DNA from 3 places in the Paenibacillus bovis genome. Region 1 is predicted to be linked to each of the others. Evidence: riboswitches for the same ligand, from Rfam matches in the RefSeq annotation. Region 1 holds a riboswitch; each other region holds the start of a gene.
What was found. A riboswitch is a leader RNA that binds a small molecule or an ion and turns the genes downstream of it on or off. The one in region 1 is predicted to bind S-adenosylmethionine.
Positions count from the first base shown of each region.

Region 2: linked by a shared signal. The riboswitch ahead of AR543_RS18445 (2-hydroxyacid dehydrogenase) and the one ahead of metA (homoserine O-acetyltransferase MetA) in region 1 are both predicted to bind S-adenosylmethionine.
Region 3: linked by a shared signal. The riboswitch ahead of AR543_RS20870 (methionine ABC transporter ATP-binding protein) and the one ahead of metA (homoserine O-acetyltransferase MetA) in region 1 are both predicted to bind S-adenosylmethionine.

Region 1 is NZ_CP013023.1:2,194,097-2,204,297, forward strand. It holds gene AR543_RS09385 (5'-3' exonuclease) at 1-164, shown strand, start outside; gene AR543_RS09390 (phosphodiester glycosidase family protein) at 165-1,274, shown strand; gene AR543_RS09395 (ROK family protein) at 1,562-2,461, shown strand; gene AR543_RS09400 (DsbA family protein) at 2,445-3,224, shown strand; gene AR543_RS09405 (disulfide oxidoreductase) at 3,230-3,700, shown strand; gene AR543_RS09410 (HAD-IA family hydrolase) at 4,057-7,248, shown strand; gene corA (magnesium/cobalt transporter CorA) at 7,453-8,388, opposite strand; SAM riboswitch class I at 8,868-9,004, shown strand; gene metA (homoserine O-acetyltransferase MetA) at 9,156-10,097, shown strand.
Region 2 is NZ_CP013023.1:4,328,693-4,338,893, reverse strand. It holds gene nadD (nicotinate-nucleotide adenylyltransferase) at 1-288, shown strand, start outside; gene yqeK (bis(5'-nucleosyl)-tetraphosphatase (symmetrical) YqeK) at 269-853, shown strand; gene rsfS (ribosome silencing factor) at 854-1,201, shown strand; gene AR543_RS18465 (CvfB family protein) at 1,198-2,118, shown strand; gene AR543_RS18460 (class I SAM-dependent DNA methyltransferase) at 2,281-3,012, shown strand; gene AR543_RS18455 (GGDEF domain-containing protein) at 3,233-4,333, shown strand; gene AR543_RS18450 (molybdopterin-dependent oxidoreductase) at 4,518-6,593, opposite strand; SAM riboswitch class I at 6,851-6,940, shown strand; gene AR543_RS18445 (2-hydroxyacid dehydrogenase) at 7,293-8,321, shown strand; gene AR543_RS18440 (FGGY-family carbohydrate kinase) at 8,293-9,780, shown strand; gene AR543_RS18435 (MFS transporter) at 9,864-10,201, shown strand, end outside.
Region 3 is NZ_CP013023.1:4,897,002-4,907,202, forward strand. It holds gene AR543_RS20870 (methionine ABC transporter ATP-binding protein) at 1-808, opposite strand, end outside; SAM riboswitch class I at 948-1,104, opposite strand; gene AR543_RS20875 (COX15/CtaA family protein) at 1,944-2,957, opposite strand; gene AR543_RS20880 (thioredoxin family protein) at 3,422-3,778, opposite strand; gene AR543_RS20885 (putative polysaccharide biosynthesis protein) at 3,811-5,448, opposite strand; gene AR543_RS20890 (DUF456 domain-containing protein) at 5,701-6,189, opposite strand; gene AR543_RS20895 (Cof-type HAD-IIB family hydrolase) at 6,413-7,162, opposite strand; gene AR543_RS20900 (metal ABC transporter permease) at 7,754-8,644, opposite strand; gene AR543_RS20905 (metal ABC transporter permease) at 8,634-9,551, opposite strand; gene AR543_RS20910 (metal ABC transporter ATP-binding protein) at 9,567-10,201, opposite strand, start outside.

The sequences.
Region 1 (10,201 bases):
TGCTGCATCTGTCGCGCCGATTGGCAACGATCCATCGTCATGTGCCGGTTGTCTGCACCCTGGACGAATGTCTGCTGCTGCTGAATGACGAAGCGATTACGAGCAAATTTGAAGAGCTGGAGATCAAAAGTCTCTGCTCGATGCTGGGAGTGGGCGTGTTTTAAATGAAAAAAACAACCCTGCTTTTTGGCTTTGTACGTGGCACTGCAGTACTACTCTGCATGATGCTTCTTATCTCTATTGTGCCTGCAGCTTCTTCGAGTGCGATCGCTGCAGGTTCATCCACTTTCAAAGTCTCTACACAAAAGGTGAATGCTGCGGGTCGTACATTTACCGTACAGACGGTACGGATTCCCAAAGGTACACCTACCGCTGTCGGACTGGCAGATCGTCAGGTAGGACACACGGCATCGCTCGCTGTTATCGCTCGTTCCTATGGAGCAGGAGCAGCAATCAACGGGGCATTTTTTGAAGCCTATGGCGGGCCGCCTGATCCGTACGGTACATTGATCTCCGGCGGACGCCTGATGCACCTGGGCCGCTATGGCACGACGATCGGATTTACCAAAGATGGTACAGCTAAAATGGACAGTCTGCGTATCTCGGTTACCGGTACGGTCACTCCTGCACAGGGCAGGGGATCAAGCTGGTATGCGACCTGGTTCAACCGTACTCCGGGGACAGCTGCCGGTACGTCGATCGTCTACACACCCGATCGTGGTGCAACTACCGGATTCAGTGGAGGAATAGCTGTAACGGTAGTGCAGGGAAAAGTTACCCGCAAAGCGAATAATAAAAATACATCCATTCCCAAAAATGGATATGTGATTGTGTATACCGGCAGCGAAAAATCGACAGCAGACCGCTTTCAGCCAGGCGCACAGGTCAAGATGAATATCGGTTACCAGGATATGCACGGCAAGGATATCGCCTGGCAGGATGTGGTGACTGCTGTTGGAGCAGGACCGCGTCTGGTGGATCATGGCCAGGTCGCACTTGATGCAGCAGCCGAAGGATTTCAAGACCCCAAAATCCTGAATGCTTCGGGCGCGCGCAGTGGAATAGCCATTATGGCAGATGGTTCTGTCCTGATTGCTACGGTCCCGGGAGCCACGATGAAGCAGTGGGCTGCCGTAATGCAGAAGCTTGGTGCCCGGGATGCGATGAATCTGGATGGCGGAGCATCTTCCGGCATGTATGCGAACGGGAAAATGATTACTTCTGCCGGTCGTCTACTCAGTAATACGCTGGTATTCGGAGGCAATCGTTCCTGAGCAATATAGCGGCTGCAGATAGACCATAAGCGAGTACACCGCTCTATTGAACAGCAGCCGTAGACAGCATTTTTCACATTTTGCAGGAGTGACACCTATCATTTGGCAGTAATCCGCATCCATGTACAATCATAAGTCTGATAGATGAACAGGATTTGTGCAGTCTCTGAATCGTTCTTTATCCATGTCGACATCTGTCTGACACAGAAAAGGCGTAAGATCAGAGACTGGTGCAATCCGAATGACCGATAATCCACAAGCATATTGCAAAGGAGACGCATAAATTCATGAAAAAACTCGGAGCAATCGAAGCAGGCGGTACCAAATTTGTATGCGGCATTGGAACAGAGGACGGGCAAATTCTCGAACGTGCCAGCTTCCCTACAGAAACACCAGAGATCACAATGAAAAATGTGGTTTCATTTTTTGAAGGCAAAGGCATTGAAGCACTTGGGGTAGGCTCTTTCGGCCCTATTGACCCGATTCCGGGCAGCCCGACATATGGATACATAACAACAACGCCCAAGCCTCATTGGGGACAATACAATATCATTGGGCACCTGAAGCAGCATTTTGATGTGCCGATGAGCTTTGATACCGATGTGAATGGTGCAGCTCTCGGAGAGTATACCTGGGGAGCAGCCAAAGGCCTGGATAGTTGCCTGTATATTACAGTAGGAACTGGTATCGGCGCTGGCGCTGTCGTTGACGGCAAAATGCTGCACGGCTTGTCCCATCCCGAAATGGGCCATATTCTGGTTCGCCGTCATCTGGACGATACGTTCGAAGGATTCTGTCCGTATCATGGCGACTGCCTCGAAGGTATGGCTGCAGGCCCTGCTCTGGAGAAACGCTGGCAGGTTAAAGGTTCCGAACTAACACCGGATCATCCGGCCTGGGAAATGGAAGCCTATTATCTCGCACAGGCACTGATGAGCTATGTACTGATCCTGTCCCCACAGAAAATTATTATGGGCGGGGGCGTGATGAAGCAGGAGCAACTGTTCCCGCTGATCCGTGAAAAACTGCAGCAGCTGCTGAATGGCTATGTACAGCATCCAAGTCTGCAGGAAAATTTGGATCAGTATATTGTTTCCCCGGGTCTTGGCGATAATGCCGGACTATCCGGTGCAATTGCACTGGCGAAGCTGGCTCTTGAGGGAGAGGCAGGTGCAGACGTTGTCTAATTCCAAACCCGGCAAGAAAAAGATCAATCCGGAAATCAAACGGCAAAAAAATCAGGAACGTCTCGAAAAAGAACGTATACGTCAGCGGAAAACGATGCGTAATCTGATTATCGGCACCGTAGCGGTTATCGCAGTAGTCGTGCTGCTGATTGTATTTATTCCGAATAATAACAATACAGCAGGTACGGGTGCCGCACCGGCAACATTTGATTATACCCAGCTCCCTGTCAAAGGCAAAACGGATGCTCCGGTCAAAATTGTGGAATTTGGCGATTTTAAATGTCCGATCTGCAAGCAGTATAATGAACAGATCGTTCCGCAGATCGAAAAGGATTATATCAATACCGGTACAGCCGCATTGTATTTCTCCAACTTCCCGTTTATCGGTGAGGATTCCAAAACAGCTGCATTGGCTGTAGAATCAGTCTATCATCAGAAACAAGAAGCGTTCTGGCCTTATCTGGATGCGATCTATGCCAATCAACAGGATGAGAATAAGGAATGGGCGACGACCGACTATCTGGTTCAACTGGCGGAAAAAACCAATCTCGGTATAGATAGTGCCAAGCTTCGTCAGGATATCGAGAACAAAACCTATGCCAAGCAGGTAGAAGCCCAGTATGACAAAGGCGAAGCCCTGCAGATCCCGGGTACTCCATCAATCTTTATCAACGGTGTACAGTATACCGGCGATCTCGGCGACTACAATGCACTCAAAAAGGCGATTGAGCAGGCGAAGACCGCTGCGGGATCGGAGGGCTAATCCGGATGCAGACAAGTGGCTTCAAGTCCTTTCTGGCAAAGTATTATCTCTTTCTGGCCTGGATTGTAGCAATTGTCGCGACAGGAGGAAGTCTTTACCTGAGCGATGTACTGAAATTTGAACCGTGTAAACTATGCTGGTTCCAGCGGATTTTTATGTATCCGCAGGTCATCCTGCTCGGTATTGCTGCTTATCGGAGTGACCGCCGTATAGTAGGCTATGTGCTACCGCTCAGTATCGTAGGCGGACTCATTGCCCTGTATCATTATGCAGAGCAGCATATTCCGGCACTGGCACGTGTAACGCCATGTACCACCGGCGTCCCTTGCAACCAGGACTACTTTGAACTGCTGGGATTTATCACGATCCCATTTATGGCATTGGTCGCTTTTGCCCTGATCGCCCTGCTGCTGTGGCGTGGAGGCCGTGCCTATGATGAAGTAGCCGAGGCGGAATTGGCTTATGACGAAGAATAACCATAGAACCCTGTCACTCCATGATAGATGCAATAGATCATGAAGATGATCTGGTTCTGCCGCTTGTAAACAGCAAGATCCCTTTCTATAATCTTAGGTAGAAAGGGATCTTTTTTATATTTGAAAAGCTGTTGTAGTGCAGTTCCGGTCAACTCTTCCTTCGGGGTTATCCAAATTTATTTTGCTTTAAATTTTTTGTAAGAGCTTTCAAGGTTGAAATATGGTTAATTATTTTAAAGGTATGTTTATGCACTAAAAGGTTCACCAGTCTGTAGACAGCAATGGCAGTTATGACATCACTACTACAAAGCAGCATCATCTGAAGCAGCAGTTCAAATCAGAAAGGAGCCAGCGGAATGAGAGAAGGAACAACGATCTATGAAATAGAACCATGGACGATTCGAGAGACTTTATATAATCCGCAGTATAACCGCCGCAGCGAGACGGTCTTTACCGTAGCCAATGGCTATATCGGGATGAGAGGCCACTTTGAGGAAGGTATGGATGTACCGGAAGTGGATGCACTGAATGGTACATATCTGAATGGATTTTATGATTCGGCAGATATCACGTATGGTGAGGAAGCCTATGGTTATGCGCGCAAACGGCAGACGATGCTGAATGTAACCGACAGCAAAATTATTGAGCTGTGGATTGAAGGAGAACGCTTCAATCTGCTTGCCGGACGGTTGATCGACTATGAGCGTACACTGGATATGCAGACCGGTATACTTACCCGTCAGATCACATGGGAAAGTGGTACGGGTAAATGTATTTCGATCCGGATCGAGCGTCTGGTTTCTTTTGCCAACAAGCACGTAGCGATGATTCGTTATACTGTCAAACCGCTCAATTTTTCGGGAGAAATTACACTGGTGTCCGCACTGAATGGCGAGGTGCATAATGAAATCTCCGAAGGCGATCCGCGCGCCGGAGCAGCTTTTAAAGGACAGGTGCTGCATACGATTGGCAAGCACGAGACCGGTACCCATATGGCACTGGAGCAGCAAACATCGGAGACGGAATTCCACCTCTGGTGTGCTGCCGATCATCGGGCCAATCGTAAATACAAGCTCAAAAGCGAGCAGCAGGAACAGCGTCTGGAGAAACATTTTACCTTCACCCTCAAGCAGGATACCGAGGCTGTACTGGAAAAAGGAATCGTTTATTACACGTCCAAAGACTACGAGATTGAGCACCTGCCTATTCTGGCAGAATCCACGCTGAAAGACGTAATGAAAGACGGGTTCAAAGCGCTGGCTGATCTGCAAAAGCAGCGTCTGGATGAATTCTGGGAGACTGCGGATATTCAGGTGGAAGGAGACGAGAAGCTGCAGCAGGGACTGCGGTTCAATGCTTTCCATCTGTTCCAGTCTGTCGGTCGCGATGGACGTACGAATATCGGTGCCAAAGGGATTACCGGGGAAGGCTATGAAGGTCACTACTTCTGGGATACCGAGACGTATATCATGCCGTTCTTCCTGTATACCCAGCCGGATCTGGCGCACCAGCTGCTGGAATTCCGTTATCATACCCTGCCCAAGGCAAGAGAACGTGCGGTCGAGATGGCCGGATCTGGCGCTCTTTATCCATGGCGTACAATCGGTGGGGAAGAAGTGTCTGCCTATTACCCGGGCGGAACCGCGCAGTATCATATTAATGCCGATGTAGCCCATGCTGTTATTCAGTATACGGAAGCGCTGGATGATCAGGAATTCCTGCGTACCAAAGGGCTGGAGATGCTGGTGGAGACCTGCCGATTCTTTATGTCTGCGGGCGACTGGATTCCGGGCAAAGGCTTTTGTATTAATGGAGTAACCGGCCCTGATGAGTATACTGCGATGGTCAACAATAACACTTATACAAATATAATGGTCAAGGATCAGCTGGAATTTACCGCCCGTGAACTCAAAAAATGGTGTGATACCGATCCGGATTCTTATGAAGCAATGATCTGCAGTCCAATGGGACTGACCAATGAAGAGATTGATGTATGGGAACGTGCGGCAGAAGCCATGTACATTCACCGTCAGAGCGGTCTGATCGGACAGGATGATTCCTTCCTTGATAAAGGGATCTGGGATTTCGAAAATACCCCGGCAGAGAAATATCCTTTGCTGCTGCATTTTCATCCGCTCGTTATTTACCGTCATCAGGTGCTCAAGCAGGCTGACCTGATCCTGGCCATGTATCTGCTCGGACACCGATTTACCAAAATGGAAAAGGTGCGGAACTATGCGTATTACGAGCCACTGACGACGCATGACTCTTCCTTGTCTGCTGCGATTCATGCGATTATTGCTGCAGAGCTGGGAACAATGGACCCGGCATATGATTTCTTTATTCAATCGGCACGGATGGATCTGGATGATTTCCATAACAATGTCAAAGACGGTATTCATGCCGCTTCCATGGCAGGCAGCTGGCTGACGATCGTGGGCGGATTTGCCGGGATGCGTCAAAATGCAGGCAAGCTTCATTTCGAACCGAAGCTGCCGCCAGGCTGGACACGTTACAGTTTCCGCGTACAATTCCAGAAGCGTCTGCTGGAGATTACAATTGAGGACAATCTGACTACGTATCGACTGGTACGCGGTGAACCATTGATCGTAGCACATTACGGACATGAACGGCTCGTGGCTCTGACCCAGCCATTGATTATGAAAAATCGTGCATTGCAGGCTGTAATTTTCGGTCTGGAAGGTGTATTGATGCCGCTACCGGAGAAGCAGGATATTTACTTTGGTGGTACACCTGCACAACTGCCGCTCAACTATGTGCCTGAAGAGCCGCCTACCGTAGAAATGGATGAAAATGGAGTGCTGGGCAGCGCGGGAAGTCCTTCGTCCGAAGGAAACGGCAAGCCCGATCATTCCGTAACAGAACCGCCAGCTTCTTCTGTTGTAGATGGTGAAGCGGACAGCAGTACAGGTACCGAAGCCGCAGGTACTTCGGCAGGCGATGAAAAAGTATCGTCGGATGCACAAAAGAATACATCCAAGGACAACACATCTCCTGCCCAGTCAGAGCCTGCTCAGGAATCTTCAGCCGCTCAGGGCAATGATGGAGAAGACACGGTAATGGATACTCAGCCATCAGCGGAATGGGACCCTACGATACTCAGTAACCCATTGTCTCACGAATATATATATCGTGAATATCTGATGCCGGGTTCTATCGAACTGCTGCAGCAGCTCAAAGAGCAGGATGTAACGGTACTGCTCGCGACAGACCGTCCGGATGCCAAAGAGATCATGGAACGTCTCGGCATTATTGACTATTTTGCATCAATTATTCAGGCGCAGGATATCGAACATCCAAAGCCCGATCCAGAAGTGTTCGTCCTTGCGGCAGAATCCGTGAATGTACATCCGTATCACTGTATGGTAATCGAGGATTCGGCAGATTGCCTGCGTTCTGTGCGTGAAGTCGGTATGAAGACAATTGGTGTCAATATCCAGCACGTTGTCGATCATGCGCACTTTACCGTTGCCAGCCTGACTCACCTGAACGCAGAGACCATGAAAAGATGGATGGAAATTCCTTGATCAACGGTGTCTGACCAAATTAACGGCAGAACGACTACACACTGATCGAATTCAGGATATACCGTTCAATCTGAATAACTATGAAAATGTATTGAACAGATGATCTAGCTGGATCTGATCAACTGTGAAATGCAAAATATCGCAAGACACAAAAAAAGCTGTCCTTTCCCTGTTAACAAGCAGGGCAGGACAGCTTTATTCATTTCAGATCCAGTCTTTTTTGCGGAAAGTGAAGAACATCGTCAGACCGAGAATAATCATAATGCCGATCACCATTGGATAACCGAAATGCCATTTGAGTTCCGGCATGTATTCAAAGTTCATTCCGTAGATACCGGTAATAACGGTCAGCGGCATGAATATGGTCGTAATCGCTGTAAATACACGCATAATTTCATTCGCACGATTAGCGATACTGGACTGGTAGGCTTCACGTAAGTTACCCATCAGATCGCGGAACGTATCAAACATCTCGGAGACTTTGACCGCATTCTCGTACACGTCACTGAAGTATTTTTGGAGCTGGTCATCGATCAGACGCAGATCTTTTTTGTTCAGTGTATTGATGACTTCACGCTGTGGACCGAGTACACGCTTGAGCCATAGAATCTCGCCGCGCAGACCGATAATCTCGTTCAGATGCGACTTTTTGGTATTCATCAGGATATTTTCTTCCAGACGTTCAATCTGGTCTTCGATCCGGTCACCAACTGTAAAGTAGTTATCCACTACCAGATCGACGAGCAGGTACATGAATTTGTCGGGACGGCTCACTTCCTCTTCCCACAGAATCGGCTTGAGCGTCCGTAGTTCACTGATTTTCTGACGGGTCACTGTGATGATAAAATGACGTCCCAGGAAAATATTCAGTGCGCGCAGGAAAATTTCTTCATCGTCAAAACGAATACTGTTAACCACGATAAAGTAATGGCTCTCGTAGATTTCAATTTTTGGACGCTGCTCTTCATCGCCCATCATATCCTCAACTGCCAGATCATGCAGCATAAACAGCGGTTGAAGCAGGATCAGGTCATCAAGACCAGCGTCAATCCAGTAAAATCCCTCTTCAGGAGCCACCAGCGCTTCATTAATATCTTCAATGAGTGTAAAGTTACCAGCATTCACGTGCCGAATTTTCATATTCCTCTACTCCTTTTTTGGTTAAAGTGAGCAGGAAAATACACGGCAATCATACATACTTATTTAAAGCTTCGCTTTATATGAAAAAAGTACCTTTTCAAACATGGCGCGCTCCTCTGGTATCGTATTGTCGTTCATTTCCTGCAGTTGTGACTTCCTGTACTGCCAGCTGGGCCTCGGGTCGCCTTCCATCTTGAAATTCACCTCTTTGGATTCAATTACTTTTATGAAAAACATGAAAATACGTCAAATACTTGTTAAGTATACCGTGGGGACAGCAGGCTTTCAAGCTTTAAAAACAATCGTGCCTGATAACTTATTTATCGGCCCAACTTACCCTTGACGATAGATACAGAATTAGTATAAATTATGATATAAGTAATTCAGCGCTTGTCATACTAAGCGCAGCTGGCTTTTCATAAAAAGCAGTTTATATGCAGCAACCATCTTATACTTATACCAATAATTGAATAAAGCGAATCTTATCAAGAGCAGGTGGAGGGACTAGCCCTATGAAGCCCGGCAACCGGCGGTCATATACCGTACGGTGCTAATTCTAGCAGAGATACAGGTACATCCTACGATGAAGTATCTGGTATCTGCTGACAGATGAGAGAGGCGCTTATAGACGTGGACTCCGCGGATATGACCTTTCTCAGTGTGCAAAACAGAGAAAGGTCTTTTTTGTATATATAGCGCTGTTTTCTCCATCCTGCATGCACATCCATATCCACATAACTTTCATATACCCCAAGGAGTGAATTCACATGCCGATCAAAATCCCGGATAGCCTGCCTGCCAAAGAAGTACTGGCCGGAGAAAACATTTTCGTTATGGACGAATCCCATGCGTATCATCAGGACATTCGTCCTCTCAAAATAGCACTACTTAATCTGATGCCTACCAAAGAAACAACCGAGACCCAGCTACTGCGTCTGCTCGGGAACAGTCCGCTGCAGGTAGACATTTATCTGCTGCATACCGAATCGCATACTTCCAAAAATACTTCTGCCGAGTACCTGAACACCTTTTACAAAACGTTCCAGGAAGTGCGTCATCTGCGCTTTGACGGTCTGATCGTAACCGGTGCACCGGTAGAGACATTGGACTTTGAAGATGTGAACTACTGGGAAGAGATCCAGGAGATTTTTAACTGGAGCAAAACAAATGTTACGTCGACCATGCATATTTGTTGGGCCTCGCAGGCAGGTCTGTACCATCATTTCGGCATTCCCAAAGTCGATCTGCCGGAGAAATGTTTTGGTGTTTTCCCGCATACGCTCAACAAAACCAATGTCAAACTGCTGCGCGGCTTCGACGAATTGTATTATGCACCGCATTCGCGCCATACCGAAGTCCGGCACGAAGATATCGCCAAAGTGGAAGAACTGGAGATTCTGTCTGAATCCGAAGAAGCTGGTGTATACATCGTAGCGACCCGGGATGGTAAGCAGATCTTCGTCACCGGTCATTCCGAATATGACCCGCTATCCCTGAAATGGGAATATGACCGCGATATTGCCCGGGGCATGGATATTGCTGTTCCCAAAAATTATTATCCCAATGACGACCCGACCCGTACCCCGCCATCTACATGGCGCGCCCATGCAAACCTGCTGTTTGCCAATTGGCTCAATTATTATGTGTATCAGGAGACGCCATACGATTTGGGCAATGAGAAATCCGAAGTGGGGCAGTATTCCATTTAGATGCGAGCTTTTACCAGATTGGAAATGAAAAACGTACGATAGGTACCACCAAACTGGCAAATTATCATAACACTGTGCCCAGCAGTATAGTACTGTATCTGGCG
Region 2 (10,201 bases), 2.1 Mb from region 1:
ATCGGAGCGGATATGGTCAATTCGCTGACCGAATGGCATGGGATCGAAGAACTGGCACAGCGTCTGACCTTTGTCGGTGTAGGACGTCCGGGCTCGGTTATTCATACGGAGACCATGCCTGCCTATCTGCAGCCGCGGGTCGTACTCGTCAATATGCCGCAGGTGGATATCTCTTCGACAGACATCCGTGAACGTCTTGCTGCCGGACAAACGATCCGTTATATGGTGCACGATCATGTGTATGAATATATCAAGAGGAGTGGAATCTATGAATCTGACACGCGCTGAACTCATTCAATCCGTCTCCTCTCAAATGCCGGAAAAGCGCTGGCGCCACACCGAGGGTGTCATGCAGTCTGCTGTCGTGCTCGCCCGGCGCTATGGAGCTGATCCCGACAAGGCAGATATTGCCGCCATTTTGCACGATGTCGCCAAATACTGGCCGAGCGACCGTCAGGAGCAGCTGCTCCGTGACAAGGCGCTCAATGATGAACTGCTGTTATACGACAAGCCGCTATGGCATTCGGAGATCGGCGCGTATGTCGCCGAGACCGAATATGGTATTGAGGATACGGAGATTCTCAATGCGATCCGCTATCATACATCCGGCCGCGTCGGCATGACTACTTTGGAAAAAGTGATCTGTCTCGCGGATTATATTGAACCTGGTCGTGATTTTCCGGGAGTCGACCATATCCGCCGATTGGCGGAGACCAGTCTGGAAGCCGGACTGGTAGCAGGATTTGATTCCACGATTAATCTGCTGCTCGCGCGGCGTCAGGTGATTTACCCGTTAACCGTTTTGTCCAGAAATGATCTGGTCAAACAACTTGAATTGGAGGGAGAACTTTAAATGGCATTAAATCCGGAACAATTGCTGCAAATGACAATTGACGCAGCCGAAAGTATAAAAGCTCACGACCTGGTGGCACTGGACCTGAGAGGAATCTCACTGGTAGCCGACTATTTTGTAATCTGTCATGGTAATTCCGATACCCAGGTACAATCGATTGCATCCGAAGTGCGCAAGCGCGCTCATGATGCAAATGTAGTTATCCGCGGTATGGAAGGCGTGAATGCTGCCCGCTGGGTACTGATCGATCTGGGAGATGTAGTCGTACACATTTTCCATCGCGATGAGCGTGAATATTACAATATCGAGCGTCTGTGGTCTGACGCCAAAGTGGTGGAGAAAGTATGAGCCTGGAAGCAGGAAGAATTGTTACGCTTCCCATAGGACGTGAAGTATCTCCATATGGTTTTTTCCTGCTCGATGGTGAACAGGAAGTATTGATGCACTACAGCGAGCTGATCGGCAAAGTAAAAGTAGGCGACCGGGTGGAAGTGTTTATTTTCCATGATACCGAAGATCGTCTGGCAGCTACGATGAAAAAGCCGCTGCTTACCCTGGGTGAATTGGGCAAGCTCAAAATTGCCGACCTGCACCCGCGTCTAGGCGCCTTTCTGGAAATGGGTCTGGGACGCCAGTTGCTGCTGCCAATGAGCGAGCTGCCCGAGAAGCCCGAGCTGCGTCCGCATATCGGTGATGATGTCTATGTAGTAATGCAGCATGACCGTCAAGGTCGTCTGCTGGCTCGTCTCGCCGGTGAAGAAGAGTTCAGTCCACTGGTATTCCATGCTCCATCCACCTGGATGAATGAGTGGGTGGATGCACTGGTATACAAACCGCTGCAAATGGGTACCTTTGTACTCGTGGATGGCGGTGTACTCGGATTCGGCGCACTCGGTCTGATTCATCAGAACGAGCGCAGCCGGATGCTGCGTCTCGGTGAACGGGTCAAAGTTCGTGTTACCCAGGTACGTGAAGAAGACGGACGTTTGAATCTGTCGATGATTCAGCGCAAGGAAATCGGACGTGACGAAGATTCACAGCGTCTGCTGTCCTTTATGCTGGATCGTCCGGATCATGCGATGCCGTATTCAGACCGTACCCCGCCTGATGTGATCAAGCAGCGTTTTGGAATCAGCAAAGCTGCTTTCAAGCGCGCGCTTGGCAAGCTGATGAAAGAGGGCGTAGTCGTACAGGATCAGAACTGGACACGTATGGTGGACAAAAATGCCCCTGCTGCTGAAAGTTCCCCGGAATCGCAGCAATAAAAAGAACGAATGATTTTCAATACAGACGGAAAGGTGAGGGCTGCATTATGCAGTTCGAGCCTTTCTGTTTTTGCATCAGCCCGAAATGCGGACGTGCAAAAACAGGGAAGGACGGTTAAATTAGTGCCATACCGTAAGTTTGCCTATGTATATGATGAATTGATGGAAGATATGCCTTATCCGGACTGGCTGCGTTTTGTAAGGGAAGCGTGGGAGCGGTACGGAATGCCACGTACAGTAGCCGAGCTGGGCTGTGGTACCGGCAGTATCACGATTCCGCTGGTTAATTCCGGTTTCCGGATGACCGGGATAGATTTATCCTCGGATATGCTGTCGGTGGCCCGGGACAAAATGGAATCGACACCGCAGGGACACCGGCTGTTTCAGGATGGCAGTGTGCAGTGGATTTGCCAGAATATGACCAGCTGGCAGATGCCAGAGCCGGTAGACAGTGTTATTTCTTTTTGTGACTGTCTGAATTATTTGACCGAACCGGAAGATGTGATTCGTACGTTTGAGTCGACTTATAGTGGACTCAAGCCGGGGGGGACTTTTATTTTTGATGTGCATCATCCCAATACGCTGCGCCGTTACGACGAAGAGCAGCCATTTATGCTCGATGATCGGTCGATCTCCTATCTGTGGACTTGTGAATATAATCAGCCGCGCACAGAGATTGAGCATCATTTAACTATTTTCGCGCGGGTTAGTGAAGACAGTCAGTCCCTGTACGAGCGGTTTGAAGAAGTTCATATCCAGCGCTCCTACGAACAGGAATGGTTGACTACCGAGCTATACAAAGCCGGATTCCGTGATGTCAAATGCTATGCCGATTTTGAATGGATAGAAGCAGGCGACGATGCAGCCCGTTTATTTTTTGTTGCTGTAAAGTAATAATGATATGGTAAAATAATGGAATAATATGTAGCGTAAAAGCTCCTATAGTATAGGAGCTTTTTGCTTGTTTACGCTCCGATAAATAAAATAATCAACAATTGAGAAAAATGATGATATTTGTCGAAGTATGAATTGTGTATAATAAATAAAACAGGCAAATCCATGTGACAAGCTAATAGTCAGGCGAAATTCAATGCTACGATAATGGGGACGAGAGATGCAAACGATTATTCAGACGTTGTTCAACAATCTTACCTTTTTGACCACTATTCTTTTTTTTGGCAATCTTTTTCTAAAATTTATTGATCGAAAATTACATAGGGTAAACTGGCTTATTCCTGTGCTGGCGGGTATATTCGCCGGGATGATCGGGATTTGCATGATGAGCTTTTTCTCTATTCGTTTGCATACCGGCAACAATACCGTAATGGTGGATTTCCGCCAGCTGGCTATTATGATTTCCTTTTATTATGGCGGATCATGGAGTGGCCTTATTTCGGCTATCTTGATCGGCATTTATCGTCTGTTCAGTGGAGAGCCGCTGCAATTCAGTTCATGGGTGGGCTTTGGCAATGCCATGTTCACGTATGTGGTAACTTCTCTCTGTATGCGTCGCCAGCGGGAGATATCGCTGAAAGTCTGGTTTAGAGCGATTATTGCCACGCTGCTCGTCTATATTGTCGCGGTGACGATTCTGCAGGCGATTGAGCATATTATGTTGAATCTGCTGTTTGGACTATTATATATTTGCGCAGGTTTATTTGCTTATTATATTATCCGCTATATCCAGCGGGCAGACGATACGCTGGTAATGACCAGGGAAGCAGCCAATCATGATTTTTTGACCAAATTATATAATCCACGTGCGTTTGATCGTTTGTTTCGGCAGACACTCAATGAAGCCAGGGAACATCAACAATCTTTTGCGCTGGTCGTGGTAGATATCGACTTTTTCAAAAAGATTAATGATAATTACGGACATCTGAATGGAGACACGGTGTTGATCCAGGTAGCCGAGGTGCTCGGCCGAACTATCCGCCCGGGCGATTACTGTGCACGCAAAGGTGGAGAAGAATTTGCAGTTATTCTGAATGACTGCACCGAACAGCAAGCGCTGGAGCTAGCTGAGCAGATACGGATAACGATGCAACAGCACACCTTTGTATTGGAAGAAGGGCAGAATATTTATCTGACTATTTCGCTCGGAGTCAGCTGCTATCCGTTAACCGCGCCTGCCGAGCTGTTCCGTGAGGCTGACCGTGCCTTGTATGAAGCCAAGGAAAATGGACGTAATCGGGTCGAATTGGCGAATCAATAGCCAGTAGAATAGAGAATACTCCATACTACAAAGGCTGTCTCTCCGGTGAGGAGCAGACAGCCTTTTTGGTAGTCCTATTTTCGGGTGATCTTATGTTTGAATAATCTTGTTTTTTGATGATTCTATTTTTGAATATCACCATGTATCAGTGCTAATCCATTAGATAAAGGAAATGCTTGTCCACTTAGCCAATCGATTCCAGTGTAACTGGCAGCTGCTTTTTGTGTAGATCGACTCTGCCGGAGAAGAAAGTAGCACCACCGCCCATATCGGATAGGCGATCCGGAGTCAGCGCATTAACCAGATGAGCAGGCTGATGATCCGGTGTATCGGCCCACAATCCCTGGCTGACGACGACGCCAGGCAATACAGTTTCCCCGACAGCTGCAATCAGCTCGCAGGAGCCATACTGATTGGACAATACAACCGTATCGCCATCCGCAATGCCTTCCCGCTCGGCATCGGCTGTATTTATGAACAATCGCGGCAGCTTTTCCATACCGGCATGCTTGGCATTATTGGAGAAGGTCGAATTCAGGAAATTATGCGTAGGTCCAGGTACAAAAATATAATCGTGCTGATCCTGTTCTTGCAGCGGAATATACGTAGGCAGCGGCGGAAGTCCCAATCGTGCCATCGTGGCAGAATAGAGCTCCACTTTGCCACTAGGTGTCTCCAGCCGATCGGGATAGATCTCGGGGCGATTGGCTTTGAGATAATGATGGTCCTGCAGAGCATCATAATGAATTCCCTGCAAATACGGATTGGCCGGATGATCCAGAGCCTGGCGGATCAGCTGCTCATCACTATCCTGCAAGGCAGATTCTTCAAATCCCATCGCTGCTGCCAGCAGACGGAATACTTCGGTATTGGACTTACTTTGCCCGTAATTCTCGATAATCGGCTGTCCGAGCTGCATATAATGGTGCCAGTAAGAGGTGTAGAAGTCCAGATTCTCGAATGCAGACGTGGCTGGCAGCACAATATCCGCATACGCAGCTGTCTCTGTCAAAAAAAGATCATGTACTACGGTAAACAGATCTTCCCGTTCCAGTCCCTGACGCACCTGCGCCGCACGCGGTGCCACGACAGCCGGATTGCAGCTGTACACATACAGGGAATGCACCGGTGGCTGCGTGTCTGTTAATGCCCGTCCCAATTGATTCATGTTAAAGGAGCGTGTATTCCGATTTTGCAGCAGATCCGGCCGCTGCAGGGCGGCTGCATTATGGGCCAGATAAGCAGAGTTCGACCGAATCGCTCCACCGCCGCGTACCAGCCACTGCCCGGTCAGTACAGACAGACAGGTAATAGCACGCGTATTCATGCCACCATTATCATGATGCTGCAGTCCATTGCCGATACGAATCATGGCAGGAGACGTCTCGCTGTACATTCGAGCCAGCTTGTAAATATCTTCGACAGGAACACCCGTAATGCCGGACACAGTCGCTGGATCATATGATTTTACGTGTTCACGCAGTTCTTCATGACCAACTGTATATTCACGCAGGAAATGTTCATCTACCCGATCCTCGGCGAACAATACATGCATGAGGCCAAGCGCCAGTGCTGTATCCGTTCCGGGCAGTATGGGGATAAACCAGTCTGCCATACGACCGGTCTGATTGCGGTGTACATCAATAACAACGATTTTGGCTCCCTGTTTGCGTGCCTGCTGGGCGAGGGTAATCTGGTGCATATTGGTACTGACTGCATTGATTCCCCACAGGATAAACAGCCGGGTATGCACAGTATCTTCCGGGTCGGTTCCGATACTGCCACCCATCGTATATTTGAATCCTGCACCGCCAGCTGCTGTACAGATTGTACGTTCAATCTGACTGGCACCCAGTCGGTAGAAAAACCGGCGATCCATCCCCTCGGCGTTAATATTGCCCATATTTCCGTAAAAGCTGTATGGCAGAATACTTTCCGGTCCATGCTCGTCGATCAGGCTCTGCCAGCGTGAAGTAATCGTCTCAATCGCTTCTTCCCAGGTAATCGGTTTGAACTGGCGGCTGCCTTTGGGACCTGTACGTTTGAGCGGCTGGGTAAGGCGCTGATCATCATAAATACGCTCAGCCATATGCCGAACTTTATTGCAGATATTGCCACGGGTGACTGGATGTTCGGGGTCACCGGCGATTTTGGTGATTTTTCCATTTTCTTTGTGAACAAGCAGCCCGCACTGATCCGGACAGTCCAGTGAGCAGACTGTTTTGAAGATGCCGTCCGGTTGTTGAGTATACGCAGACATGAATCACTGCCCCTTTCGAAATCTTTTATTCTTTTAAATTTTATCAAAAATAGTTATGTTTTAATGTTGACTTTGTTACTCGGTTTAATTAGAATTAAGAAAAATTATTGTCGAATCGACAAAATTAGTCAAGCTAACATTGCTACATATCATAGCGTGTTCATTATCAATGTACAACCGTATTATTGAATATACATACAAATTGATAATGAAAAAATAGCCTGATCTGCTCCTGTACAACTACATATCCATTGTATTTTCTATCCAGAGAGGTGGAGGGACTGGCCCTACGAAACCTCGGCAAAAACGTGCCAATTCCAGCAGACGATTCGTCTGGGAGATAGGAAAGAAGGATTTATCATGTGTATGACTGAGAGATACCGTTGGTTGAACAACCGTTATCCTCAGCATCATAAAACCTCTTTCCGCACCCAGGGAAAGGGGTTTTATTTATTTTCTGCCATTTGGATTCTTCTTTATTTGACAGGAACTGCTGATAGATAGCAGTGGATGATACAGAAAAGCTGAGAAGCAATCATTGCAATCGAATTTACCACATCACCCGATCACCGGCGTGACAAGATGTTTCTCTACTCTTATGCTTCTTTACAGTAAAGCTACACTACATTGTCACTTTAATGCTTTTTATTATTAAATAGATTGATTTATCCATATTCGTGCATGAAGGAGAGATTCATAATGAAAATTCTGATTACTGCACCTTATAACGAGCGAGGACGTCAGCAGCTGGCTGAACAGTTTGGAGAAGTTATTTATCGCTGCTGGAAAGAGCATGGTCAGGCTTATCAGGAGCAAGAACTGATCCAACTGCTGCAGGAGACAGAGGCAGACGGATTGATTGCCGAGCTGGATCAGGTTACGGCGCATGTGCTTAACGAAGTGCCTTCATTAAAATTTATCGGCGTATGCAGGGGAACACCGTCCAACGTAGATGTGCAGCTGGCGACTGAGCGAGGCATTCCTGTATTTTATACTCCGGCACGCAATGCCCAGGCTGTCGCAGAAATGGTGGTAGGAAGCCTGATTACGCTACTACGTAATGTTATTCCATCCAGTCAATGGCTGGAAGCGGAGCAATGGCAAAGCGGCAGTCTCACCGCTTATCTGAAGTTCAAAGGTAACGAGCTGGCCGGCAAAAAGGTCGGCATGGTCGGTTTTGGTGCGGTAGCGCAGCGGACAGCCGGTATACTGCGCAGCTTTCCTTGTGATATTCAGTATTACGATCCGTATGTGACCAGTCCCGATCCGCGTGACCGGAAGCTCACACTGGAAGCGTTATTTGCAGACAGTGATATAGTCTCGATTCACCTGCCGGTTACCAAAGAGACCAGAGGGCTGATTGGAGAAGAATTATTGTCCCGGATGCAGCCGGATTCGATTTTGGTGAATACGGCACGTTCGGTGGTAGTGAAACACAGAGATCTGGTGCATCTGCTGGAGCAGAAACGGATTCGCGGAGCCATTATTGATGTATTCGATCAGGAACCGCCGCTGCCGCAGGATTATGAATTGATTCGCTTGCCCAATGTGCTGGCGATTCCCCATCTGGCCGGGGCTACGTATGAAGTGGAAGATCATCATGTAGAGATTATGAATCAGGCGTTGCTGCAATGGTTTGTGAAAAATGACCATTCTGTACGCACACTGTACAACAAAGCCATACTGGAGGCGAATTCAAATGACACAGCAAGCATATCTCGTATTTGATATCGGCACAGGCAATGCACGGGTAGCCGTTACCGATATCCATGGACAGATTCTGGCGATTGAGCGCGCTGATATTGCCTACCAGCGTGATCCTTTATATCCCGATGCCTGCAGCTTTGTACCGGAGATACTATGGGAACAGATTATTGGCTTGACCCGGACAGTTCTGTCAGCTGTAACGGATGCAAGGATTGCCGGTATTACTTCGACCAGTCAGCGTCAGGGTATTGTACTGATCGACGGGCAGGGGCAGCCCTATCTGGGACTGCCCAATATAGATAATCGTGGCCGGGAATGGGAAGCGGCAGCAGGGGATCATCAGCGTATTTACCAACAGACAGGCAGAACGCCATCTGCACTATTTTCAGGTATGAAGCTGGTTGGACTGCGTGAACGGCGGCGTGCCCAATATGACGTTATGAGCCGATTTACCAGTATTAGCGACTGGGTGACGTATCAGTTGAGCGGCATACTGGTATATGAGCCTTCCCAGGCTTCGGAGACGCTGCTGTATGATGTGGCGCAGGCCGACTGGTCTCTGGATATGTGCAGCAACTTTGGTATTGATCTATCCACACTTCCACCGCTGGTACCATCCGGTACCGTTCTCGGTACATTGACAGAAGAGATTGCTGTTCAGCTCGGGCTGTCCAGTACGGTTCCTGTTATTGTCGGCGGAGGAGATACCCAGCTGGCTATGGCCAGTACGGGAGCCAAGCCGGGAGATATGGTTATCGTATCCGGTACGACGACTCCTATTGCCAAAGTAACCGCCGATTATATCAGCGATCCGAATAGTGTTGCCTGGATCAATGCGCATACATGGCCGGGACAATGGCTGGTAGAGACCAATCCCGGTATTACCGGGCTCAATTATCAGCGTCTCAAAAGTATATTTTATCCGAATGAAAGTTATGCAGTCATGGAACAGGAGATTGGTGAACTGGGAGACAGCGAGTGTGTATCTGCACTGGGTGCCTATCTGTCCAGTGAGAAAAATGCACGGGTACAGGGAGGATTTCTGTTTGATGCACCGATCTCCGATCAACTGAGCCGCGCTCATTTTGTACGGGCTGCACTATATGAGATTGCTTTCTCGGTCAAAGTAAACTTTGAACAGCTGATGCAAGTGACGCCGCTGGACAATCCCGTGATCCGCGCCTGCGGCGGCGGTCTGCAGAGTCGATTGCTGGCGCAGACGCTGGCTAATCTGCTGGGCCGGGAAATACGTATTGCCAAAGGCTACGAGCAGGCTTCGGTCGCTGGAGCGGTAGCACTGTGCAATACGGCACTGGGGTATACTGCCGATGCCGACGAGTATTCCTTTACTTCTTTTAGGCCTGAATACAATACTGCACTGGAGCAGGATTATCAGCAGTGGCGGCAGACCCAGCTGTTTTTTGCCAGTCAAAAACAAGCGTTGGCAGCTGAAGTATCGGCAGCAGATAGACACGGCTGATCTGCAGATCCATTTTTGTATGCAATTCATAAGGAAAGATTACCATACATGAGCTTGACCAATTGTGCAGAGGAGTGTGGATAATGAACGTACTGGACCGTATCGGGATTCCCAAAACGCTGGCCTGGGGCTATCTGGGCGTGTTGATCTTTATGATGGGAGATGGACTGGAGGCTGGCTGGCTCAGTCCTTATCTGGTGGAGCAGGGACTGAGTGTGCAGGATGCCGGTCTGCTGTTTACGATTTATGGAGTTACACTGGCGATCGCTTCCTGGTTTTCCGGCGTATTTCTGGAGGCATTTGGTGCCAAGAAATCGATGCTGCTTGGCTTTTTGTTTTATGTTATCGGTACGTCGGCTTTTATCGCTTTCGGTGTCTCATCGCTGAATTATCCGCTTATGCTGATCACCTATGCAGTCAA
Region 3 (10,201 bases), 2.7 Mb from region 1:
ACGAAATCTTCACAGCCAGCGCAGAAGCACCATGTGGTGCAGCAAGCGCTGTATCCAGCAGTTCTGCCTGGCTGTATTCACGGCTGATAAAATCGCGGGTAACCGCATGCTGTGGCTTCAGGAACACTTCAGCGACAGGACCCTTTTCCACAATACCGCCCTGATGGATAACAGCGACACGATCGCAGATACTCTGAATCACATGCATCTCATGCGTAATCAGCACAATCGTCAGGTTAAAGCGGCGGTTAATATCCAGCAGCAATTTCAGAATCGAATCTGTCGTCTGCGGGTCCAGTGCAGATGTCGCTTCATCGCAGAGCAGCACATCCGGATCACTTGCCAGCGCACGGGCGATACCGACACGCTGCTTTTGTCCACCGGACAGCTGGGCCGGATATTTGCTTGCGTGGGCTTCCAGGCCGACCAGAGCCAGCAGTTCCTCCACTTTGGCACGCACATTTTTTTCCGGTGTCTTCACGAGCCGCAGCGGGAATGCGATATTGTCGTACACGGTAGCCGAAGACAGCAGGTTAAAGTGCTGAAAGATCATACCGATCTTGCGACGACGAGCTTGCAGCGCTGACTTGCTCAGCCGGGTCAGATCCACTCCATCAATCCATACCCGTCCGGAAGTCGGACGTTCCAATAAATTAATACATCGTATAAGCGTACTCTTACCAGCACCCGAATGGCCGATCACGCCAAAAATCTCGCCACGTTCGATCGAGAGATTCAGCTCGGACAAGGCAGGGGTTACATTTTTGCCTTTGCCATAGGTTTTGGTCAAATTCTCCAGTTGAATCAAGCTGCTGGTCCTCCTCCTCGCATCTTGCTCTATTTCAAGCTTTCATGCTGTTATGTTCTTCATTTGTTCTTCAAGCGACCGCTTTATACACAAAAAGAGCCCTTTGCAGAAAAGGGCTCTCTATCATCTAGATATTGCCTTCTCATCTGCCAAAATCGCAGGATGCTATACATTATGCATCTGCCATTTTGAAGGATTTAGCACCATGTCATTTGGAAAAAAAGACCTTAACGGTCATTTTCCAAATCGGCTGCCGGGTTTCATCGGGCCAGTCCCTCCACCACTCTCGATAAGAAAATATGAAAACGTCGAATGAAAATCTTTACTCAGTATATTGAAGATCACATCGTTTGTAAAGCAGAAATATATGGATTTTTAATGAATTCGGCAAAATTTCGCCAAAAAGTAATTAAAGTTTATCAGAATACTTGGTATTCGTAAAAAGTTACATATTTATAGAAGGAAATTGGTCAGCATGCTAATAAATCTGCCTGCTGATGTGTTTTTGGACAGTTTGGAAGCAAGCTATTGGGCTTTAGTACTTTTTCGTCTGTAAGGGCGGAATATGTTATAGCTTTTTTGAAATTGTAATTATGATGAGGATTATGCAAAGAAAATTGGTTTTCATGAAGGGTTATTTTAAGCAGCGGATATTGTGCGTTTGGGCTTTGGAACGGTATGCTTCATACGCTGCGAGAAGAGATTCTGCCACTCCCTCCGGTTAAGAATGGAGATCTTGAACTACCGCTTGCAGCGGTCGATCTCCATTCTTAAATGTCGGTCATTGGCAGAATTCTCTTCTCTTCGCTGGTGTTGGGTGGGGATTTTCGTTTGGATAAAAAGCAAAGAAATAGAATATTGCATAGGTGCTCTTACTGCTCTTACTGCTCTTACTGCTCTTACTGCTCTTACTGCTCTTACTGCTCTTACTGCTCTTACTGCTTAATGGTATCGGAATCTGTTCAGTGTAGGAATATAAATAAAAAAAGCCGCTCCACATAATACATGGAACGGCTTGATCGCAATCTGGAAAATAGACCAGATGGTGAACAATATACGAATTTGAGATAATACAGCGTTTAGATGGTTTACCTTTTACTATGCCATGCGTGGCTCGGCAAAGATGTATACGCCATTAGTGTACGGTACCTGTTTTCTGATCGGCGGTGCTTGTACCTTCTCCCCATGCGTTGGGTGCGAGGCGGCCGTAGGAGCCACGGCTGAGCTGCCATACGCGCAGACTCATGTAGCAGAGAACACCGAACAGAAACTGAATAATCAGGGTATGTGACATCGTAGCAAAGAAGTAGATTTCCGGTACATACATGGTGAAAATGTTGATTGCTCCGCTAACGAATTGCAGCAGGATCAGCAGGATAGCAAGCAGACCCATTTTGCGGATACCAGGATTATGTGGATGACGACGATAGGCGTAATGGGCGAGAATAGCGATCACGATCACAAGTGCGACAGCAGCGACGCGGTGTAAAAAGGCTATTGCGACGCCGCCAGACAGTTCAGGGACGAGCGCGCCATTACAGAGCGGGAAGCCCGAACAGCCACCACGGGAATCGGTATGCGTGACAAATGCTCCTGTGTAAACAACGATATACGTGAAGATCGTAGCGAACCAGGTCAGATTGCGGAACCCTTTGCTAACCGGAGGTTCATCGGCAATATCGTGAATCTTCTGCCGCAGATGCAGTCGGCGGGTACTGAACGCGAGCAGCGCGGAGCTGGCAAACGCGATCATCGAGAAACCGAAATGCAGTGCCATAACCGGAGACGATTGGGAGAATACTACTGCAAATGCGCCCATAATCGCCTGCAAAATAACAAAGAACAGAGTGAATGAAGCATACACGCGCAGCTCTTTGTTTCTATTAAAGAACATAAATCCGATAAAGGAAAACAGTGCTGTGAGTCCGGCAAATCCGCTGACTGCACGGTGTGAATATTCAATCAATGAAGCGATCGTATAAGCCGGAATAAATTTACCGTGACACAGCGGCCACTGTGCTCCGCAGCCCATACCGGAACCTGTTTTGGTTACGACCAGGCCGCCCATCGTTGCGAGAAACATGGCGAGACAGGTTATATAGCTCAGCCATTTCAGTTGCTTAATTGTTATTAGTGGCTTTTTGGCCATGATGAGAATCACCCGCTATTTATATGATAGTGACGTTCATTTGAAGTCAATCTTATTATATCAATTCTGGCCCGATCCTAGCGGCAGGTTTGTGACAAAAAATGATCAATCTCTGTAGTATGACAGAACCACGAAAATGCTGATATGACGTTTGATACGTGAGCACAGGAGTTCTTTGTGTATCAGGATCAGTATACTTTATTGCTGAACTAATCCGGTATTTGTTTCGATCAAAGCAGGATGGTCTACTAAGCTGTGGTTCGGATCATTCTCTCACTTATTATCAAAAAACAGCCTTCTCCGTATTCGATGGGCTCACGGCATGTCGGCAAATTCCTATTACCTATACCAGTTAAGCTCTACGATTGAAGAAGGCTGCTTCTATTACGATTACATACGGCAGGATCGCCAGCAGAACACACTTACTTGATTACACTGATGATCCTTCCTATACCTGTTAATACTTACTCGGCTGTCTGTATATTCAGCGTTTCATATACAGCTACAGCGCGATCCAGGAACTGTTCGATCTCCTGGCGGGATTTACGGGCTTTATTTACAAAACGAACTAGCTCTTTGCCATTGGCATAAGCTACAAAGCTCGGGATGCCCATAATATTTTGTTCCTGGCTCACATCGCCTACGCTCTCTACATCCACTTCGACCAGTTGCAGGCGATCTGCATACTGGTCTTCCACTTCGGGCATGAATGGATCGATAAATTTACAGTCCACACACCAGTCTGCTTTGTAGACAGCGACGGTCAGTTTGGCAGAGTTAATGGTTGTATAAAAGCTTTCGCTTGAATTAATCATTTGCATGGGGATTATCCTCCTTGATAAATAATAAATAATCAGGCTTTGCGGGACTGCAGGCGCATCAGCGGCGACAGCAGCTTGCGCAGCGGCTTCGGATACGAAGACAACTCCTCTGCACGCACCACGCGCAGCAGAACCAGCATTACCGGATACAATATGAGTGTTGCTATTCCTACCATACAACAACCGAGGAAAAATGCAACCCTGTCATTCATCCAGGCCGTCAATCCGATTCCCGCCTGATTCAGACCCAGACCGACGAGTCCGAGCACTACAACAGTAATCAGGAAGCCCGGCCAGCGGCTGCCCAGCACCGAGAAGTTAACGACCTGATGCAGGGAACGCAGATTCAGAATCGTAATCAGAACAAAGCATAATCCGGTCGCAGCAATAATGCCATAGATACCGAGGAATTGGGACAGTACCAGACTCAGCACCAGCTTCAGCGCTATCCCTGCCAGTACATGGACCATCGAGAGATTGACTTTGTTGATACCGATCAGCATCGAGTTACTCGTCATCATCGTAATCTGGAAAATGGTACAGATCGTCAGCAGCGCCATAATGCTTGGTGCATCCGCTCCTACGCTATCGCGTGAGCTGAACAATAATCCATTAATGCAATAAGCAGCTGTCGCCAGCATCAGCACGATCGGGACTCCGGTAAGTACCGATATACGCAGTGCGAGTGTCATCTGTTTTTGCAGATTTTCCTGTTCTTTGCGGGCATATGCTGCCGAGATAATCGGGATCAGTGAAGTACTAAGGGCGATAGCCAGAATTGGCGGAATGCCCGCTATACTCTGTGCACGCTGCCCCAGAATACCGAGTGAAGCTGTCGCTGCCAGATTGCCGACCTGATCAATCAACAGCGGTTTGATAATGGAACTATCGATAATATTAACCGCCGGAATCGTCAGTGATGCGATAACGATCGGAATCGATAATTTGAAAATATCTTTGTAAATCAGACCTAGCGGAATAACCGATTCTTCACCGGCTGCTTTCATTTCCAGACGATTGGCAGCATCCTGCTTGCGCAGCTTGAAGGTAAAGTAGATCATGACCGCAAAAGCGCCAATACTGCCCAGCACACTACCAAATGAAGCTCCGGCAGCCACTTCTACATCTCCGTAACCGATACGGAGCAGCAGGTACGCCAGCAAAATAGCGGTAAATACACGGGCAAATTGCTCCACAATCTGGGAGATACCGCCGGCAATCATCATATTGCGCCCCTGGAAGTAACCGCGCATCATGGCAATCGTCGGAAACAGCAGCAGCGATGGTGCTATCGCCTGCAGAGACAGTGCCGCCGCCGGTTCTTTGGACATTGCTGCATAATAAGGAGCTCCGAAGTACAGCAGCAGCGTCATAACAATACCGGCTGCTCCGGCAAATAACAGTGCTGCATAATAAATGCGCTGCGCTTCGTGCGGACGTCCCAGCGCATATCGCTCGGACACCATTTTACTGAGTGTACTCGGAATACCTGCCGTAGCGACCGCCAGCAGCATCAGATACACGTTATTGGCAATCGAGAATGCCGCATCCCCGGTAAATCCGAGCAAGTGCTCCAGCGGTACCCGCTGAGCCAGTCCCAGCACGCGGGCGACCAGTGCCGCCATCGCCAGGATGATCGTTCCTTTGATAAATGATTCTGCCTTTGCCAAAATAATTCCCCTTCTCTCCAGTCACATCATGGATGCACACTATTTGGATCGTTTCATTATATGTTTTGCTTTGCCGCCTGCTGTCGGTTAAGGGTACAGCAGAATTCGGCTCTAGAATCCTGAAGCTTACAGACTGTCTATGTAACCGAGCCGGCACAAAAAACCGGAAGGCTGATTGGCCTTCCGGTCGTCGTCTTACGTCAGCATTACTATTATAGACAAGCTTTTGCGTAATTCGCAATGCACACGCGATTAATGCACCACAATCCAGATAATCCAGATGATGATCATACCGAGTTGCAGAATGATTTTGACAATCGCGCTGGACAGCAGTCCGAGCATCGTTCCCCAGGCTACCTTGAGTGCAGTCTGGAAGTTCTTGCCGCTAATCAGCTCACCAGCGAGCGCACCGATCAACGGCCCTAATATCAGACCAAACGCCGGAATAACAAACGGGCCAATAATCAGACCGATGGTCGACAAAATCACCGACAGCCTCGTTCCGCCGAACTTTTTGGTACCATAGGCGCTGACCAGATAATCAGCTACAAACAGAGCAATGACAATAACGGTCTGGATAATCCAGAACCACGGTCCAAATTCGGCGAACGAGAAAAACCATCCATAAACGAAAAATGCAAAATATATTGCCAGTGCTCCTGGCAGTACCGGATAAATAGTACCCAGCATCCCTACTACAAACAGGGCAATAACCAGTATCCAACCTATTACTTCTACCATTCGTCTCTCTCCTTTGTCAGATCCGGTCCAGCCGGATTAACACATCGTAATCCATGATGCATCAGAACCTATTTTCAAGATATCCTGTATGCCACATTTATCCTGTTCCGGATAAAAACATCTGTCAGGGTCTCAAAGATATATTCTACTATTTGTATACCTGTATACTGTCCAAATGACACATTGGTTTCAAAATGCAGGAGATAAACCGAACGAAGAAAAATTAGATCAGGATATGATCGCGAATGACTTCGACGATTCCATCATCATTATTGCTGGCTACGACCAGATCGGCTTCTTGTTTGACAGTCTCCTGGGCATTTCCCATAGCGACTCCAAGACCAACCGCCTGAATAACTGCCAGATCGTTCAGGCTATCACCAACAGCGACAACCTCGGACATGTCGATATTCAGCAGTTGGCACACTTCAGCGATACCTGCGGCCTTGTTAATGCCGAGAGGATTGATCTCCAGATTGTGCGGAGAGGAGTTGGAGATTTCCAGTCCACCCATATCCTGCAGGGCCATCAGAATCTCATGACGCAGTTGGTCATTTTCGGTATTATAGCCAAACTTGAGCCATTCTATTTGCTCCAAAGGAGTATTTTCCAGCCAGCGGTCGCGGTTATACAGCCGATCAACAGCGTACGCCCAGAACCATACATCCTTTTCTACAGCCAGTTCGTGCATCTGGCGTACCAGCGCCGGGTCCAGCAGCGTACGGCGGTACAGCTCGCGCGGTGTTTTCCAGACTTCACTGCCATTGACAGTAACCATCGGCGTCTCCAGACCCAGTTCCTGTCCATAAGGCAGTGCACTGCTGGCTGCGCGGCCGGTGGAGAGGCAGACATGGATGCCTTCGTCCATCGCTTTATTAATCCATTTGCTCGTCTCCAGGGTGATTTCGTGATTGTCATTGAGCAGTGTTCCATCCATATCGAGAGCGAGCAGCTTGTATTTGCGTGTTGTCATTTTGGGGTGTTCCTCCATCCATTTTGTTGATTTATTTGTAAACTGCGAGTTTAACAGTTACTAGCTATAGGGGTATCAGAGGTATTTTAGCATATTATGCTCAACGCTCACAAAAGCTTTTGTAAAGTAGGGGTTAGATTGGTTATGGTGAAAGAGGCTAGTAGTTGAATCGTTGGAAGGTACTGGAGATGATTGGATAGCGTCCACTTCGGCAAGGAATAAGGGCACGTCCTCCGGTGGAGCCGGGGAATCTACGAAATGGGCGGGGCAGTAGATTCCCCGGCTCCAATCTCGTCCTTTGCCCTTATTTCCTTGCCTTCGTTCCGTGCTGATTGCTTATATAGTTTTACTTTCACCTTTTATTTTCCATCTATTACTTTTTACTTCTTACTTCTTACTTCTTACACATTTGCTCAATGTTATTTGTATTTTTCTGACTTCTTTTTTCCAAAGAATTGCTGATGGGTAGGCATGTATTATAAAAGTATATTGAATTTGATTCTGCAATAAAAAATGACCAGCAGTTTACTGGTCATTTCGTCAAATCCTGTCTATTCTATTATGATAGATCATTCAAATTCGTATACATACTCAGTTGGAAGTTATAGATGAGGCTATACGCTTTTGCTTTAGTTTGCGGAACAGAACACCATGGCGTGGGGACAGTAGGAAAGTAATAATGAAAAGAATACCGGCTACGGTTACGATGCTGCCGCCGATCGAAGCATTCAGCATATAGGCAGTATAATAACCCACAATAGAGCTAACAACGCCAACGATAACGCTGTAAATCAGCATTCTGCCGAGACGGTCGGTCAGCAGGTAAGCAGTAGCTGCCGGGATAACCAGCATGCCTACAACCAGAATAGCGCCTACACTTTCAAAAGAAGCTACCGATGTCATTGATACCATACCCATCAACAGATAATGGAACAGCATGACCGGAATACCACAGGCTGCTGCCATCGCCGGATCAAAGGCGGTAATTTTGAACTGTTTATAAAACAGTCCCAGCAGCGTCAGAATGACCAATAATGCAAAGCCCAGCATCCATACCGAGCGTGGTCCCATATCTGCACCATTTAGCATCCAGGTATCCCATTGTACATAAGCAATCTCTCCAAATAGGACACAATCCAGATCCAGATCGATATTGCGGGCATTCAGACTGACCAGAATAACGCCGACAGCGAACAAAGCGGTAAAAATAATACCGATTGACGCGTCCGACTGGATACCGGAGATTTGCAGCCATTGAATAATAAATACAGCAATCAGCCCCAGCGCAGTTGCTCCGATCATCATCGCCATCGAATCCCGTCCGCCGCTCAGCAGAAAGGCAATCGCAATACCTGGCAATACCGCATGGCTGATCGCATCGCCGATCAGTGCCATTTTACGCAAAATCAGAAAACAGCCCAGGATTCCGCAGCTGGCTGACATCAGTGCTGCTGTCAGCATAATCCAGAAATCACTGCTCATGCGGCATCCCTCCTTCTCTATTCCACTCCAGTCGGTTCCGGCGTTGCTGCCAGAGACGGGCCAGCCAGCCACGTCGCGGCGCGAACAGTGCGGAAACCGCAAAAATCAGCGTCGCTACAAGCACGGTAACAGGTCCTGTAGGCAGCTGGGACACCATACTGCTCGACACCGTCCCTGCAGCGCCGCTAACTGCACCGAATATGCCAGCCAGCAGGATCATAATATGCAGACGGTCTGTCCAGTACCTCGCAGCTACTGCCGGGGTGATCAACAGCGCTGACATCAGCACGACACCGACTGCCTGAATACCGGCTACAACAACAAATACCGTTAGCAGCAGAATAATCTGCTCCAGCCAGACAACCGGCCAACCAAGCCCCCGTGCAAAGCCACGGTCAAAACTGACCAGCTTGAACTGCTTGAACAATAGCGTACAGGCAGCAATCAGTAACATGCTGATCCCGGCAAGCAGGTACAAATCTTCGCGCATCATGGACGCGGCCTGTCCAAACAGGAATTTATCCAATCCACTCTGTCCGCCATTACCGCTATGCTGAATACGCGTCAGCAGCAGAACGCCAATTCCGAAGAAAAACGATAAAACGATCCCCATGGCTGCATCCTGTTTGATCCGGGAATGTTCCGTGATCCAGCGGATGCCTACAGTTGCCAGCACACCGGCAACAAGCGCTCCTATCAGGAATCCCGCCGTCGATTTTACCCCCAGCAGCATAAACGCAATACAGATTCCCGGCAGGGCTGCATGAGCCAGTGCATCACCGATCAGACTTTTCTGCTGCAGCACCATAAAGGAACCAATAACTCCACTGCTGAGCCCAAGCAGCATACACCCGAGTATAATCCAGCGGATATTGGGATCGTTAACGATATAAACAAGTATATCCATCAATATGATTCCTCCCTATTTCCCTGTCATGATCATGCTGCCGCTATCCTGTAAAAAGGTCAATCGACCGCCATACGTGCGCTGCAGCATCTCGGTATTGAATACCTTCTCTACAGGGCCGGCTGCTACCAACTCCCGATTCAGCAGCAGCACATCGTCAAAATAGGTCTCTACTGTCGACAGATCATGATGCACGACCAGCACGGTTTTCCCTTGCTGTTTGAGCTGCTCCAGCAGTGTGATGATCGCTTTTTCTGTAGCGGCATCCACACCGGCGAACGGTTCATCCATCAGATACAGATCCGCCTGCTGAGCCAGCGCACGGGCCAGAAAAACACGCTGCTGCTGGCCGCCGGACAGCTGACTGATCTGGCGATCGGCATAATCTGTCATGCCAACTTGGGATAACGATTCTAGCGCAATTTCTCGTTCCTGTCGTCCGGGCCGGCGGAACCAGCCAAGTCGCCCATAGGTACCCATCAGCACCACATCGAGCGCATTGGTTGGGAAATCCCAGTCCACCGATTCACGCTGCGGTACATAGCCGATCCGCTTGCGCTGGCTGGCGTAAGGCAGTCCATAGACGCTTACTTCACCGCTGATTGCAGGCACCAGTCCCAGCATCGCTTTGAGCAGAGTCGACTTGCCCG